One region of the Comamonas sp. GB3 AK4-5 genome, then DNA from elsewhere that is predicted to be linked to it. Evidence: predicted binding sites of a transcription regulator. Region 1 holds the regulator's gene; each other region holds the start of a gene.
The links. Region 1 encodes FNR, which switches genes on or off when oxygen is low (the NO sensors DNR and NnrR bind a similar motif). Its sites were predicted from a motif close to TTGATNNNNATCAA; they were not measured.

Region 1 (3,279 bases):
CGCCCCGGTATGCGCAAGGAGGCCGCACCGGCACCCGCTGCGCGCAAGCCTGGCCGTCCGGAGCGTGGTGATCGCGGTGATCGTTTCGAGCGCCCCGACCGTACGCCCCGTGGCCCACGCCTGGGTGATGCGGCTTTCCGTGCACAGCGCGAAGCCATGGACCACGCCCAGTTTGCGCTGCGCAAGCTGACGGCCCAGGCCCACGGTGAAGCCTTGACCCAACTGATGGATGCCTGGGGCCAGCGCGATGCGGCTTTGCTGCCCGCTGCCCAAGAGCTGGGCAAGCTCAGCAATGCGACGCGCAACAGCTGGCAGGCTGCTGTGTCGGGTGCTGCCCAGGGCGATGCTGCCCAGTCGCTGCTGCGCCTGGAAATGGCGGCCGATGTTCCCACGCCGGCCGACCAACTGTCTGCCCGCCGCGCTCTGCAGCTGCAGCTGCTGACCAACCGCAAGGCCGCTGACCCCCGCACCACCTGGGAGCAGGATGTGGCCGCCGTGCTGGCCGCTGCCCGCAGTGACAGCGATGCCCAGCGTCTGCAAAGCGCGCTCAAGGCCTTGCTGCGTGGCAGCAAATAAGGTCGTTTAGACGCTGACCTTCAAAAGCCTGCAGCAATGCAGGCTTTTTTTATGTTTAGGGTATCTGCTAGAGCGCCCGCGCCCAGCTTGGGGACAATGGCAGTGCGTATCCCTCAACAAGGAGAGTCCCATGCTGTTGCGTCGCTGGATGTGGATTGTTTGGCCGGCCTTTCTGGCCGCCGGGGTGATGGAGATGTTGGTCTTCGCCTTTGTCGATCCACTGGATCTGCCTCGGTTCTCAGCCTGTGCCGAGACGTCGCGCTTGGGTGTCTGTACCGCCGCTTTCTTTGTGTTCTGGGGCATCACCATCATGGCTTCGGCGATGACCTGTTTGCTGGCGCTTTCGCCCCGGGAGATCAACGACGCGGCGTCCGCATCCGCCTGATGTGGTGCAGATGCCACCATGAAAAAAAGCCTCCGTACGGAGGCTTTTTCAATAGGGCGCGCACGGCATCAGCTGCCGTGGGCTGTGGATCATGCGCACTCGTGCTGGCTGTTGACGATGCGCTTGAGGCCTTCGGTGTCGAGGATGCGCACATGGCGCTGCTTGACTTCGACCAGGCCTTCTTCGACGAACTTGGAGAAGGTGCGGCTGACGGTTTCCAGCTTCAACCCCAGGTAGCTGCCGATTTCTTCGCGCGTCATGCGCAGCACCAGCTCGGACGAGGAAAAGCCGCGGGCATGCAGGCGCTGCACCAGGTTCAGCACAAAGGCGGCCAGGCGCTCCTCTGCGCGCATGCTGCCGAGCAGCAGCATCACGCCATGCTCGCGCACGATTTCGCGGCTCATCACCTTGTGCACATGGGACTGCAGTGCCGTGACTTCGCGTGAGAGATCTTCCAGGCGATCGAAAGGCATCACGCAGACTTCGGCGTCTTCCAGTGCCACGGCATCACAGGTGTGGTGGTCGTGCACGATGCCATCCAGGCCAATGATCTCGCCTGCCATTTGGAAGCCGGTGACTTGATCGCGGCCATCTTCCGTGGCCACGCAGGTCTTGAAGAAGCCGGTACGGATGGCATAGAGCGAGGTGAAGGCCTCGCCATTGCGAAACAGGGTGCTTCCACGCTTTACTTTGCGGCGGGTCGCCACAATTTCATCAATACGTTGCAGCTGCTGCTCATTGAGGCCGCTGGGCATGCACAGTTCGCGCAGGTTGCAATTGGAGCAGGTAACTTTGATGGGGGGGGGGGTCATGGTAATGACGCCTTGGGATCCCGCGGAACGGGCCATCGGACGTAATGCTGAAGGATTATCGGAATGTGGGGCGAGGGGGATCGAAGCAGAAAAGTGGAGGGAAGGCTCGAATGATTTGAATCAAATTGTCGCAGGTGTAGTTTGCTTGTATCTTGATGAGTGTCAAGTGTGACATTTCTTGCTTGGGGCACAGTGCAGCCAGCACACAAGGAATTCACACAATGACTGCTGTAACGCCAGAGCTACTTCGTCGGTATGACGTGCCTGGGCCCCGTTATACCTCCTATCCCACAGCTGACCGATTTATCGAAGCCTTTGGCCCTGGAGATTACGAGTTGGCCTTGCAGCAACGCAAACTCAACTCGGCCGCCAAGGCGCTGCCCATGTCGCTGTACGTGCATGTGCCGTTTTGCGCATCGCTGTGCTACTACTGCGCTTGCAACAAGATCATCACCAAGCACCATGAGCGTGCGCACACCTATCTGCAGTACCTGGAAAAAGAGGTGGCTTTGCAGGTGGCGCATTGCGGTGAGGGGCAGGCCGTCAGCCAGCTGCACATTGGCGGCGGAACGCCTACGTTCTTGTCTGACAGCGAGTTGTCGCAACTGATGACGATGCTTCGAGCGAAATTTTCCTTCGAGGCCGTAGGGGAATACTCGATCGAGATCGACCCGCGCACGGTGACACGCGAGCGCCTGCTGCATCTGGCGCGCCTGGGCTTTAACCGCCTGAGCTTTGGTGTGCAGGATTTCGATCCCGATGTGCAAAAAGCCGTGCACCGTGAGCAGCCTGCCGAGCAGGTGTTCGAGCTGGTGCAGGCCGCACGCGACATCGGCTTTCAATCGATCAATGTGGACCTGATCTATGGGTTGCCACGCCAGACGGCCGAGTCTTTTGACCGGACGCTGGAGCAGGTGGCTGCCTTGCGCCCTGATCGCATTGCGCTGTATGCCTATGCCCATCTGCCCGAGCGCTTCAAGCCGCAGCGCCGCATCGTGACGGAAGAGCTGCCGCAAGCCGGTGACAAGCTGTCCATGCTGTCGCGGTCCATTGATGCCTTTATGCAGGCCGGCTATGTCTATGTGGGCATGGACCACTTTGCGCTGCCGGACGATGCCTTGGCCATCGCCAAGCGCCAGGGGCGGCTGCACCGCAACTTTCAGGGCTACAGCACGCAGCCGGATTGCGATCTGATCGCGCTGGGTGTGTCGGCCATCGGCCGCGTGGGTGTGACGTACAGCCAGAACGCCAAGACGCTGGAGGAGTACTACGACTTCCTCGACCAGGGGCAACTGCCCGTGGTGCGCGGTCTGGCACTGAGCCGCGATGATCTGGTGCGCCGCGCTGTCATCATGGCGCTGATGTGCCAGGGCGAGGTGCTGTTCGAGCCCATGAGCCAAGCCTGGCTGCTGAATTTCGAGAGCTACTTTGCCAATGAGCTGGAGCTGCTGGAGCCGCAGGCAGAACAAGGTCTGGTGGAGATTCGCAGCGACGGTGTGCGCGTGA
Region 2 (3,279 bases), 2.3 Mb from region 1:
CTGTACCACCGGTGCCTGTGCCACCCAGTCGTCGGGGTCGGTCCAGCCCTGGCCGTCTTCGACGCTGGCTATCTGGTAGCTGCGGCGTGGGCGGCCTGGTTCGGAGACGATACCAGCGTTATGACCACCGGCTGCCAGCACAAAGGTCACGTGCGTGTCGGTCTGGAGGTGGATTTTGTAGACCGACTTCCAGGGCGAGACATGGTCGCGCGTGGTGCCCACCACCATCATGGGCGCGCTGATGTCCATCAGTGCCACGGTGGCGCCGGCAAAACGGTACTGGCCGTTGGCCAGGGCGTTGTTCAGGAACAGCGAGCTCAGGTATTCGCTGTGCATGCGCGCGGGCAGGCGGGTCTGGTCGGCATTCCAGCTCATCAGGTCGAAGCTGCTGTCTTCCTCGCCCAGCAGGTAGCGGCTGGTGTTGCGCGACCAGACCAGGTCCTTGGACGCCAGAAACTGGAAGGAGCCCCCCATCTGGCGGCCGGACAGATAGCCCTTCTTGGCCATGGAACGGCGCAGGCCTTCGAGCTGTTCGTCATCGATGAACACGCCCAACTCGCCAGGTTCGGAGAAGTCGGTTTGCGCCGCCAGCAAGATGACGGAAGCCAGCTCCGGCAGGTTGGCAGGCACCAGGGCTTTTTCCTTGGCCGTCCAGGCATCGGCCTTTTTGCGCGCCAGGCGACCCAGGGTGGCGGCGGCAATCGCCAGGAAGGTGCCGCCCAGGCAATAGCCCACGGTGTGGATGCGCGCTGCGCCGGTGCTGGCCTTGACGGCCTCCATAGCTGCCAGCACGCCGCTGGACAGGTAGTCCTGCATCTTCAGGTCACGGTCCGAGGCATCGGGGTTGCGCCAGGAAATGATGCACACCGTGTGGCCCTGCTCCACCAGGTACTTGACCATGGAGTTCTTGGGCGACAGGTCCAGGATGTAGTACTTCATGATGCACGAGGGCACGATGAGCACGGGCTCTGGCTGGACCTTGGCCGTGGTCGGCAGGTACTGGATGATTTCGATCAGGTGGTTGCGGAACACCACCTTGCCCGGCGTGCAGGCCACATCCTTGCCCACGGCAAATTCCAGGGGCTCCAGCGCTTCGCTGGGGGTGTCGGCCTTGGCATTGGCCAGTGCATGCAGGTCCTGGCTGAAATGCTGGAAGCCCTTGCGCAGGCTTTCGCCCTGGGTTTCACGCGCCTTGGCCAGCACTTCGGGGTTGGTGGCCGCCCAGTTCGAGGGCGACATGGCATCCAGGAACTGGCGGGCAAAGAAGTCCACCATATGGCGGTGGTGGCGGGTCATGCCGTCCACCTTGGCCGCCTCACGCCACCAGCTGTCGCTGGCCTTGAAACCTTCCTTCAGCGCGGCATAGGGCCACTGCGTCCAGGCTGGGTCCTTGAAGCGGGAGTCTTTCTCGGTGGCCTCCGGGTCGGCAGCGTGCAGGCTGCGCTGCACGGCTTGGCGCGACAGCTCGGCCGCCTTTTGTGCCAGAGCCATTTGCTTGCCGGGCGAGCAGGCCAGGTGCATGGCCCAGTCTGCAGCGGCCAGGCTCAGCGCAATTGGCGACAGCCCCATATTGGCGCGGCTGAGCATGGATTGCACCTGGTCATCCAGCAGCTTGGTGGGATCGGGTGCCGGCGTCGCAGGCGTGGTGTTCTCCATGGAATGACCTTTATCAATAGGGGTTACAAATGGATGCACTCAGTACATTCTCGGCAAAAACCCTGAGAAAACCAAGCACATCCACACCAGGCTTGATGCAAGTCAAATCTGCCGGCAAGCCGGCGTGGCGCCTCATCTTTGTCCGAATTGCTGCAACGCAGCATGCAACATATTCACCACAAGCGCCCAAGCAACAGCCAGCGCTCACATTGGTGAAAATTTCAGTCCGCGCCGCGCAGCAAGGCAGCGGCGCGCTCGGCAATCATCACTGTCGGTGCCTGGGTATTGCCGCTGGTGATGCGCGGCATGACCGAGGCGTCCACCACCCGCAGCCCCTGCACCCCATGCACACGCAGCTGGCTGTCCACCACATCCTGCGCGCCGACGCCCATGCGGCAGCTGCCCACGGGGTGGTAGATGGTGTCGGCCCGCTCGCGCACCCAATGCTCCAGCGCGTCCTCGGTGTGCAACTGCGCCAGATCGGGCTGCTCCCGCCCTCCCCATTGGGCCAGCGCAGGCTGGGACAGAATCTCCCGCACCCGCTGCACACCCCGCACCAGGCGGGCCGCATCGTCCGGGTGGGAGAGGAATTGCGGGTCGATCAGGGGGGCTGCCAAGGGGTCCGGGCTGGCCAGGCGCAGCAGGCCCCGGCTTTGCGGTTGCAGCACACAGACATGGCCGGTAAAGCCATGGCCCCAGACATTGCCCCGCCCATGGTCGGCCTGTTTGCCCGGCAGAAAGTGCAGCTGCAAATCGGCCTCGGGCTCGCCGGGGCTGCTGCGGATAAAGCCGCCCGCCTCCGCCAGATTGCTGGTCAGCATGCCGCTGCGCCGCTGCTGCCATTCCCACACCCCTTTGGCGATGCGCCCCAGCCCGGCCAGCGACACGCCCACACCCAAGGCCGACCCCGGCAGGCTGTGGACCACGGTCACATCGGGATGGTCGTGCAGATTGCCGCCCACCCCTGGCAGGTCATGGAGCACCGGCAGGCCCATATCCTGCAAATGCGCCCCAGGGCCAATGCCAGACAGCATCAGCAGCTGCGGAGACTGTAGCGCGCCGGCACACAGCAGCACCTCGCGACGGCAGTGCAACGTCTCGCGCCGGCCCGCACTCAACAGCTCCACACCACAGGCGCGGCGGTCCTGGTCCAACATGATGCGCAACACCTGGCTGCCGGTACGCACCTCCAGATTGGGCCGCCCCCGGTGCGGTGCCACATAGGCCTGGTAGGCACTGCGGCGGGCACCGTCGCGCTGGAACACCTGGTACAGGCCCACGCCTTCGAGACTGTGACCGTTGAAATCGGCATTGCGTGCATGGCCGGCCTCGATGGCGGCCTGGACAAAATGCAGGCTCAGTGGGTCGGGCTGCTGCAGATCGTTGACCGCCAGCGGGCCCTGGTCGCCATGCCACAGGTCCGCGCCCCGGCTGTTGCTTTCCGCCTGCAGAAAATACGGCAGCACATCGCTCCAGCCCCAGCCGGGATTGCCTTCGGCCTCCCAGAAGTCAAAGTCCGAAGGCCGGCCACGGATGTAGATCATGGCGTTGATGGCGCTGGAGCCCCCCAGCACCTTGCCCCGCGGCTGGTAGCCACGGCGCCCGTTCAGACCCGGCTGTGGC
Region 3 (3,279 bases), 2.3 Mb from region 1:
CGCCGCCCTCCAAAGACATGGAGGCCATGAGGGACTTGACTGCAAGGCACTCTGCCCACCGCGCAGCCACAAGACCACCAAGGCCATGCGAAAGCACAGCGCTGCCGCCAGATCGCCCCATGGGCACAAAAGCCGCCCAAACCCCTTCCGCTTTTCCCCTCCAAAGCCGCAAAGCCTTGCGCCATGCGGCTGAGCGCGGCTTTCTGCAACGTCAAACTCAGACACAATATCGCACCAAAATAGTGCGACACTGCGAACGATATGCAGCAAAATTTGGCTTCTCATTTGTTTTGAGCATAATTCAGCCCAACGGCCCGGCTTGGATACGCACCGTTTTGGTGCCTGCAAATCGGGCTTTGCCACGTCTGGACCCCGCATCCCGCGTGGCCCCCGGCCCCAGCCGCCGGGTCTGCCCCTTTTTCTTTTTTCAGCCAATTGCTCACCATGCGCCAAGAAAGCGACTTTTTAGGTTCCAAGGACATCCCCGACCACGCCTACTGGGGGGTTCACTCCGCCCGTGCGGTGGAGAACTTTCCCATCACCGGCCACAGCGTGGCACAGATGCCCCAGCTGATCCGCGCCTACGCCTTTGTGAAAAAGGCTGCCGCCCACGCCAACCTGGCCATGGGCGCCATCAACGCCCAGCAGACCGAGGCCATCTCCAAGGCCTGCGACGACCTAGCCGCTGGCCAGTTGCATGAGCAGTTTGTGGTGGACGTGATCCAGGGCGGCGCCGGCACCTCGACCAATATGAACGCCAACGAGGTGATCGCCAACCGTGCGCTGGAGCATCTGGGTCTGGCCAAGGGTCGCTATGACGTGATCCACCCCAACGACCATGTCAACGCTTCCCAGTCCACCAACGACTCCTACCCCACGGCCGTCAAGCTGGCCACCTGGTTTGGCATTCAGGAGCTGCTGGCCGCATTGGCAGCACTGCGTGGCGCCTTCCAGGAAAAGGCCACGGAATTCAAGGATGTACTCAAAATCGGCCGCACCCAGCTGCAGGACGCCGTGCCCATGACCCTGGGTCAGGAGTTCACCGCCTTTGTCTCCATGATTGCCGATGACGAGAAGCGCCTGCGCGAATCTGCCGTGCTGATGTGCGACATCAATATGGGCGGCACTGCCATCGGCACCGGCCTGAACGCCCCCGTGGGCTATGTCGACGTGGTCGTGCCCAAGCTGGCGGAATTCTCGGGCGTGCCCGTGGTCAAGGCCGCCGACATGATCGCCGCCACCTGCGATACCGGCGCGTTTGCCGACATCTCCGGCATTTTGAAGCGCATCGCCGTCAAGCTCTCCAAGATCAGCAACGACCTGCGCTTGCTGTCTTCCGGCCCCCAGGCCGGTGTGGGCGACATCCAGCTGCCTGCACGCCAGGCCGGCTCGTCCATCATGCCCGGCAAGGTCAACCCGGTGATCCCGGAAGTGATGAACCAGGTTTGCTTTGAAGTGATCGGCAACGACGTGGCCATCACCATGGCTGCCGAAGGCGGTCAGCTGCAGCTCAACGCCTTTGAGCCACTGATGGCCTGGGCCCTGCACAAAAGCCTGCACCACCTGGCCCATGCCTGCAAGACGCTGCAAGTCAACTGCGTGGAAGGCATCGTCGCCAACCAGCGCGTGCTGGACGAGCGCATCGCCAGCTCAGTGACCTTGGTGACCGCGCTGAACCCGCTGATTGGTTACGAGAAGTCCGCCCAGATCGCCAAGGCCGCCATCGCCAGCGGCAAGTCCATCGGCGCGGTCGCCGAAGAGCTGGGCGTGATGAGCCAGGCCCAGCTGCAACAACTGCTGGTGGCCGACAAGCTGACCATGCCTGGCGCACTGAGCGCAAGCTAAAAGGCGGCTCACACACCCTGCACACTCCATCCTGCGGCCACTTGCAGAATGGAGTCCACCAAGCGCCCGAACTGCCCCGCAGCTCGGGCGCTTTGTTTTTGATGCAGGCCAAGCCAGGACGGAATGCACGCCACGACCCAGACAGCCCCTTCCTGCACTGCCGCATACTGACTGGGCATACCTCCCATGCAACGAGCGACACCATGGCCAAGAAATTCCCTGCAGTCCCAGCCCATCCAGAGCGCCTGTGCTGGGGCTGCGACCTGTACTGCCCCGCCACCGACCTGCGCTGCGGCAACGGCTCCGACCGCACACCCCACCCCAGCGAGCTGTGGGGCGACGATTGGCAGACCATGGACGGCACCCAGCCCCCAGGCAACCCGGAGCCCACGGAGCGCTCTCCACTCAAATCCCCCTCTTGCGCGCATCTATAAAGCAAAACCCGCTACTTATTCAGTAGCGGGTCTATAGCGGCATCCTGACTGGGCATAGAAAATAGGAAAACGCATTTAAATGCTTGTGGCTTGCGGTATCTATGCACAAATCGGATTATGAAATTCCGAAAAGACATTGACCATAAATATCAAACGGGTGAGTTTTTACAACTCATCAACACCTTTCGATATCAGGTATGAATTGAAAAAATTTTAAAACCCATTGAATCCAAAAATAAAAATATCAACCTTTGAAAATAATTTACTGAATAATATTTTATTTTCAAAAAATAGAGGCAAGCAATAAATATTGCTTGCCTTGTATACAACCTTGGCAACAGCTTAATACTCCACCAAGGTCAACCTGCGTTACTCGTAGGACAGGGTGTAGGCCACCAGAGCACTCGCCGTGCCAGCCTTGGCATCCGAAGTTGCCTTACCAGCTTGCAGGGTGTAGTAGGCCTTCAGCGGAATGCTGATGTTGCTGCCCGAGGTCGCCCCCAGGGTCACCGTATCTCCCTGGCTGAAGTCCAGGATATCGCTGCCGTTCATCAGCATGATCTGCACACCCTGTGCCGTTCCATTCACCCCAACGCCCTTGCCCACCACCCTGGAAGGCTTCAACGAGAGCGAAACCTTGGTGCCCTGGGTGCACTCGACGTTCAGATCGATGTTCTTGGCAATGGTGCTCAGCTTGCCGGCAGAAATCGCCGGATTGGCTTCCGTGCCCAAGGTCTCAGCCGAGTGCGGCCCCATGGACACGAGCATGTCTGCACCCGAAGAGGTTGCACCGCCGCTGCTCACCTGGCAGGCATCCACGGTGATGCTGCCCTCAAAAGAAATCGCACCCATAGCACCCACTGCGGGAGCTGCTTGAACGCCAGCTGCAAAAAAGACGGCAAGGATAGCCAGGCTGACAAATGATTTTTTCATGGTCGAACTTCTCTTTCACTAAATGGATTGAAAAACTTTTTCAATCCAGTGCCAAAGCCCTAAAAGG

Region 2: the regulator FNR is predicted to act here: its motif matches at 1,749-1,762, upstream of ACA027_RS02575 (PHA/PHB synthase family protein).
Region 3: the regulator FNR is predicted to act here: its motif matches at 1,944-1,957, upstream of ACA027_RS04565 (DUF3079 domain-containing protein).

Annotation. Positions count from the first base shown of each region.
Region 1 covers NZ_CP166730.1:3,324,075-3,327,353, reverse strand. Annotated here, with positions in the region: gene ACA027_RS15060 (DUF349 domain-containing protein) at 1-576, shown strand, start outside; gene ACA027_RS15055 (hypothetical protein) at 707-961, shown strand; gene fnr (fumarate/nitrate reduction transcriptional regulator Fnr) at 1,051-1,773, opposite strand; gene hemN (oxygen-independent coproporphyrinogen III oxidase) at 1,995-3,279, shown strand, end outside.
Region 2 covers NZ_CP166730.1:579,427-582,705, forward strand. Annotated here, with positions in the region: gene ACA027_RS02575 (PHA/PHB synthase family protein) at 1-1,656, opposite strand, end outside; gene ACA027_RS02580 (GMC family oxidoreductase) at 1,878-3,279, opposite strand, start outside.
Region 3 covers NZ_CP166730.1:1,039,921-1,043,199, reverse strand. Annotated here, with positions in the region: gene ACA027_RS04570 (aspartate ammonia-lyase) at 445-1,845, shown strand; gene ACA027_RS04565 (DUF3079 domain-containing protein) at 2,049-2,279, shown strand; gene ACA027_RS04560 (fimbrial protein) at 2,649-3,131, opposite strand.